Regions from separate parts of the Sphingobium sp. SA2 genome, predicted to be linked through region 1. Evidence: riboswitches for the same ligand, from Rfam matches in the RefSeq annotation. Region 1 holds a riboswitch; the other holds the start of a gene.
What was found. A riboswitch is a leader RNA that binds a small molecule or an ion and turns the genes downstream of it on or off. The one in region 1 is predicted to bind thiamine pyrophosphate.
Positions count from the first base shown of each region.

Region 2: it holds a riboswitch for thiamine pyrophosphate, as region 1 does, so the genes downstream of both, OVY48_RS04000 (TonB-dependent receptor) here and thiC (phosphomethylpyrimidine synthase ThiC) in region 1, are expected to answer to the same signal.

Region 1 is NZ_JAPMXX010000006.1:710,424-713,840, forward strand. Features, by position in the region: gene OVY48_RS11060 (hypothetical protein) at 1-35, opposite strand, end outside; gene thiC (phosphomethylpyrimidine synthase ThiC) at 87-2,018, opposite strand; TPP riboswitch at 2,064-2,173, opposite strand; gene OVY48_RS11070 (hypothetical protein) at 2,195-2,491, shown strand; gene OVY48_RS11075 (transglutaminase family protein) at 2,555-3,417, shown strand, end outside.
Region 2 is NZ_JAPMXX010000001.1:807,720-811,136, forward strand. Features, by position in the region: gene OVY48_RS04000 (TonB-dependent receptor) at 1-1,887, opposite strand, end outside; TPP riboswitch at 1,879-2,006, opposite strand; gene OVY48_RS04005 (IS30 family transposase) at 2,198-3,202, opposite strand.

The sequences.
Region 1 (3,417 bases):
GTCAATCGCCTTCGCAATTTATCGAGCCAGCTCACAGCCTATCTCCCTAACACAAGATCAGCTTCTATCGCTCAATCCCGTATCCCTCAATCCCGCTCCCTATCCCCAGCGCCCATATACAATTCACTCCCCGTTTCTTTAAACACCTTGCTCATCTCCGCCATGCCCTGTTCGGCGGAGGCTGCGTCCAGCGGCGCGCCCCCTCCACCATTTGGCTGCGCCAAATGGTTCCCCTCCCCGTTCCGGGGCGGATTGGCGGCGATGAAGGCGTCGGCTTCCTGGTTCTGCTTCGCGGCGAAATCGCGGACCTCTTGCGTGATCTTCATCGAGCAGAATTTGGGGCCGCACATCGAGCAGAAATGCGCGCTTTTCGCGCCTTCTGCGGGGAGCGTCTGGTCGTGATATTGCTCCGCCGTGTCGGGGTCGAGCGACAGGTTGAACTGGTCGCGCCAGCGGAACTCGAACCGTGCGCGGCTCAGTGCATCGTCGCGCACTTTCGCTGCCGGATGCCCCTTGGCGAGGTCGGCGGCATGGGCGGCGAGCTTGTAGGTCACCACGCCGACCTTCACATCATCGCGGTCGGGCAGGCCCAGATGCTCCTTGGGCGTGACATAGCAAAGCATCGCCGTGCCATACCAGCCGATCATGGCCGCGCCGATCCCGCTGGTGATATGGTCATAGCCCGGCGCGATGTCGGTGGTGAGCGGCCCCAGCGTGTAGAAGGGCGCTTCGCCGCAGGCTTCGAGCTGCTTTTCCATATTCTGCTTGATCTTGTGCATGGGCACATGGCCCGGCCCCTCGATCATCACCTGCACATCCTGTTCCCAGGCGCGCTTGGTCAGTTCGCCCAGCGTATAGAGTTCGGCAAATTGCGCCTCGTCATTGGCGTCAGCGATCGAACCGGGGCGCAGGCCGTCGCCCAAGGAATAGGCGATGTCATAGGCCTTCATGATCTCGCTAATCTCGTCGAACCGTTCGTATAGGAAGCTCTCGCGATGATGGGCGAGGCACCATTTCGCCATGATGGAGCCGCCGCGCGACACGATGCCGGTCACGCGCTTGGCCGTCATCGGGATATAGGGCAGGCGCACGCCCGCATGGATGGTGAAATAATCGACGCCCTGTTCCGCCTGCTCGATCAGCGTGTCGCGGAAAATCTCCCACGTCAGCTCTTCGGCGACGCCGCCGACCTTTTCGAGCGCCTGATAGATGGGCACGGTGCCGATCGGCACGGGCGAATTGCGGATGATCCATTCGCGCGTGTCGTGGATGTTGCGGCCGGTGGACAGGTCCATCACCGTGTCCGCGCCCCAGCGGATCGACCAGACCAGCTTGTCGACTTCGGCGGCGACGTCTGATGCGACGGCGCTGTTGCCGATATTGGCGTTGATCTTGACCAGGAAATTGCGGCCGATCGCCATCGGTTCGGATTCAGGATGGTTGATGTTGCTCGGAATGATCGCCCGGCCGCGCGCCACTTCGTCGCGGACGAATTCCGGCGTCACATAATCGGGGATTTCCGCGCCCCAATCCTGCCCATCGCGGACATATTCAGAAAGGCGCGCGCGGCCCAGATTTTCGCGCTCCGCCACATATTCCATTTCCGGCGTGATGATGCCGCGACGGGCATAATGCATCTGGCTGACATTCGCGCCCGCCTTGGCACGCAACGGGCGGCGCGCGCCCAGCGGAAATTGCGCCACGCCGCCCGACCGATCCGGCCCTTTCAGCCCATTATCCTCCGGCCGAACCGCGCGCGCCGCATACTCTTCCACATCACCCCGCCCGACGATCCAGTCGTGGCGCAGCGTCGGCAGGCCCGCGCGAATGTCGATCTGCGCCGCCGGGTCGGTATAGGGACCGGACGTGTCATAGACACGCACCGGCGCTTCGCCGCTACCCGGCTCCAGCGTGATTTCGCGCATCGCGACGTTCAGCGGGCCGACATGGATCTTGCGCGATCCCCGGATGGGACCAGTGGTGACGCCGATTTCGGTGCGGGCGGGAACATCTGCCATAATTGTCTCTCCTTCATGGGCGAAAGAGAGGGATGGCGGGCGGTGTGACGGCGCGCTGACCCTCCCTACGCCGGTGTTAGCCGGATCAGGTTCAACGGGTCGCAGCCACATAGCTGCCTCTCAACCGTCTGCGGACGGTCCCCCGGGGATGCTGGACAGGGTAAGGCGTTCGCGGCATGAGTCCAGCGCTTATGTCTCACTATCCCCCACCCGATCTGTCGACCAAGGAAGGCCGCAAGGCGTGGCGGCATGAATATCGCATGGTCGCGGTGCGCCCGCGCCGTTGGGGGCTGTGGCTGCTGACCGCCGGATTTCTGCTGCTGCTCGCGCCGTCGGCCTTTGGCCTGCACAGCATCCTCGGCTGGTCGCCCAGCCTGATCGGCATGGCGCTGATGCTGGTGGCGACGCCGTTGCTGATCGCGGGGGCGGTGCTGCGGCGGCGCTATCGGCGCGGGCGGCTGGGCACCCATTAGAATCTGCACGGCCCGCGCGATTGGCTGTTGCATTGCAGCAGGGGGTAGCGTTTGATCGCGGCCATGCTCAAAGCCGCACTCCACCACCTCACCGCCTATCGTTACAATCGCCCGATCCGCCTGGGGCCACAGGTCATCCGCCTGCGCCCCGCGCCGCATAGCCGGACCAAAGTCCCCAATTATGCGCTGAAGATCGAACCGGCGAACCATTTCCTGAACTGGCAGCAGGATCCGCACGGCAACTGGCTGGCGCGCGTGGTGTTTCCCGATCCGGTCGACCATTTCCGCATCCAGGTCGATCTGCTCGCGGACCTCGACATCATTAATCCATTCGATTTCTTCGTCGAGCCTTATGCGGAAACTTACCCCTTCGCCTATGACGACCAGCTGAAGACCGACCTTGCCGCCTATTTCGACATCGAACCGCAAGGGCCGATGTTCGACGCGATGGTGGCGCAATATGATGGTTACACCAGCCGCACCGTGGATTTCCTGGTCGAGGTGAACCGCCGCCTGCAGCAACAGGTCGGCTATGTCATCCGCATGGAAGCGGGCGTGCAGACGCCCGAAGAGACGCTGGAAATCGGCACCGGATCGTGCCGCGATTCGGCCTGGCTGCTGGTGCAATTGCTGCGCCGCCTCGGCTTTGCCGCGCGCTTCGTGTCGGGCTATTCGATCCAGCTCGTCGCCGATGTCGAGCCGATCGAAGGGCCGAAGGGCGTCACGCAGGATGTCGTTGACCTCCACGCCTGGGCGGAGGCCTATGTGCCCGGCGCAGGCTGGGTGGCGCTCGACGCCACCAGCGGCATGTTCGCGGGCGAGGGGCATATCCCGCTCTGCGCGACGCCGCATTACAAGTCCGCCGCACCGATCAGCGGCATGGCCGAACCGGCCGAAGTCGATTTCGAATTTGCGATGAACGTGTC
Region 2 (3,417 bases), on a different contig from region 1:
ATCGACCAGCGCTGGTCCTGCCGCGCCCTCCCAGCCGATCCCGCCATTGACCGTCCAGTCGGGCGCATTGGGCGTCCGCTTACCGCTCATATCGACGATCGCCGGTTCACCCGACTCCGGCGTCGGATTGGGGGTCAGATAGCGACCCGTGCGGCTATGCGTCCAGGCGATCCCGCCATCGACGCGGAACCCTGCGCCCAGCGCCACATCGCCCGACGCCTCCAACCCATGGACATCGACTTGCGGCACCGACAGCACCACCGAATTGCCCAGGAAGACCGTATTCTGGAAATTGCTATAGTCGGTGACGAAGCCCGCGATCGACCCACGCACCCGGCCATCGCTGCTCTGCGCCTTGACGCCGACCTCGACCGACTTGGTCGTCTCGCCGGGGAACACGGCTTGCCACACATCCGTCGCGCCGGGCAGGGGATTGAACCCGCCCGCCTTGAAACCAACCGCGCCGGTCACATAAGCGGTCAGGTTCGCATTGGGCCGCCACGCCAGCGAAACCTTGGGCTGCCATTTGTCAAACGTCCGCGCCCGCTGCGCCACCAGCGCGCCGCTTGTCGAGCCGACCGTATCTTCCTTGCGCCGATCGCGGTCGTAGCGCAGCGCGGCGGTCAATTCGATCTGCGGCGCAATGTCGTAGCTCGCCTGAGCGAAGACACCGATCTGGTTCGAGCGTGTCTCCGCGCGTAACGCTTCCGCGCCGAACAGCAAAGGCCCGAAATCGTCGGTCCGGTCGCGCTCCAGCCGCTGGAAAAACAGCCCGACATGCCAACGTAGCGGACCATCGGTCATCGATGTCAGCCGCAACTCGCTGGTCCAGGCCAGAATATCAACGGGTTGAGAGATGGGCTGGATACCATCTGGAAAGAGCGGAATACCGCCTAGCGTGATTGGCGTGTCGTTGCGGAAATCCAGTTCCTCGACGAAATCCTTATGATATTCGTCATAGCCGCCGGTCCAGCTCAGGCTCAGGGTATCACCCAGCAGCTGCTCATAAGTCGCTTGAACGCCCCAATAATTGCGGTCGGAACGTCCCTCGAAATCGCCGAACGGATCGGTCAGCGCATCGCCTGCCAGCCTACCACCGTAAAGACCGGTCACATTGCCCGACGAGATATAGGCCGCGCCGCCTTCCTCCTCGGCCCAACTCGCGCGCAGTTTGAAGGTCGCGGTTTCGCTCAGCACCATCGTCGCCTTCAGCCGCAGGTTGCGGCTGATCTGGCCATCGACTTTTTTGTCGAGGAAGCTGTTGCGGATGAACCCTTCGCTGTTGCGATAGGAACCCGCCAACCGCACTTGCACACGGTCGGACAGCGGCGCATTGACCACGCCATCGGCGGTCCAAGTGAACCCATTGCCGATACCGACCGCCGCTTCGCCACCCCAATCCGGGCCGGGCTCATTCGTCGCCACGGCAATCGCGCCGCCCGATGCCGAGCGGCCGAACAGCGCGCCCTGCGGTCCCTTCAATATCTCGACCCGCGCGACATCATAGGTTCGCAGGGTGAAGAGTTCGGAATCGGCCAGCGCCAAACCATCAACGATATAAGCGATAGAAGGCGACTGGCTGCGATTGGTCGATACGCCACGTACCGATATCAAATTCGTACCTGGATCCTGATCATTGATGATGAAGATGCCCGGCGTTGCCGCGATGAAATCGTCGATCGTCGTCATCTTGCGCGCGGCAATGGCGGCGGGACCATAGACGGTCACCGTATCGGGGACGCCGATCTGCGCTTCCTCGCGCCCCCGCGCCGTGACGATGATGCGATCCGCCTCGCTCCCTTCGGCCGCCCGCGCCGCATTGGACAATACGAATGCGAAGGGTAGGGTGGACAGACAGGTAAACGAGATGATGGCGTAACGACGCATAGTCCCTATTCCTCCGCCGGTATGAGCCGGATCAGGTTCGCGGGTTTGCGGACTAGGCACCCCTTGCGCCCGATCCGCGTCTCAGCCCTGACAGCGCCAGGACACCCCGTGGGTGAATGTGCGCCTGCGACTATGCGCAGAATGTGCGAACGTCAAACGCTTCCGTGATTGGGAGGGGCCGCATAGTTTATGCTGCGGCTAGCTCCATCGAAACGCCGCAAACAAAGGCGGTTTCGATTTGAAGCGCGACATCCATGGGATGCGTAGCATTTCATCCAGGGTGGGGCGAGCCCCACCCTGGATGGCAAATCTACCGGGCGTTGAGGAGGGTGATTTGCTCTCCCAGAACGTCATGCGGGGTGCGATAGTTCAGGCACTTGCGAGGGGTGCTGTTGATGCGATCAGCAACGGCCTGGATTTCCTTATCCGATAGCAACGCCAGGTCCGTGTCAGACGGCAGGAAGCGCCGTATGCGACCGTTGCTGTTTTCCACGCTGCCCTTTTGCCAGGGTGCCGATGGCAGGCAGAAATAGCTCGTCATCGCGAGTTTCTTCTGGAGTGTCACAAAGGCAGCAAATTCCGTTCCCCGGTCAAAGGTGATGCTCTGACGCAGGGAAGGGGGCAGCATGTGCAAGTGGTGCTGGATTCCCGACATGACGCCGGCGGAATGCCGACTGGGATTGCGGGCGAGGATAGTAAACCGGCTGCGGCGCTCGACCAGCGAGGTGAGGTTGGCTTTGCCATATTCCAACCTGAAGATCATCAGGTCGCCTTCCCAATGACCAAAGCTGCTGCGATTACCGATTTCGGAAGGGCGTTTGCCAATGGTGTTGGCCAAAGGGATATGCAGACCGCGGGGCTTGCGCGCATAGCGCTGCCGTCGAGATCGACGGGCAACAGGCAGAAGGCGCCACAGGCCCTGGCTTCGTCCGTCCGGCCCATAGACGAACTGGTAGATGGTCTCGTGACAGACGGCTTCACGATTACCGCGATGGCGTCGAAGGTATCCCGCAATCTGCTCCGGCGACCAGGCTGCTGACAAGCGGTCGGCGATATAGGCGGCAAGCTCGGGCTTTCGGGCGATTTTGCCGCCACGCACCCGGCGCCTGTCCGCCATCGTTTGTGCGGCCGTTGGAAAATAGCCACGAAACACCGGCTCGTCATCGAGATGCTGATTACGTTTGAGCTCGCGATAGATGGTCGAACGATGTCGCTGCAGCGACGCTGCTATCTGATGCACGGACCGCCCGGTTGCAGCCAGTTGATAGATCTGTCGCCGCTCATCCAAACCCAGATGCTGGTAGCCGTTCATCATGTGCCTTCCTGGAAAGGGGATCAAACCCCTATAAATCCTAGGATTTCGCACTTCGATCTAGAATCCACCCAACATCGCAAATGTTCCTGCTAATTAGAGAAGTCACTATCTGAGCCATATAGAAATGTCACAGGCTTGAGGACAGCAGGGGCTGCGTGGAGCCCTCGGGATAGCGCAGCGCAGACCCTGCTGATGCGCTGACCACGGGCTGGTGG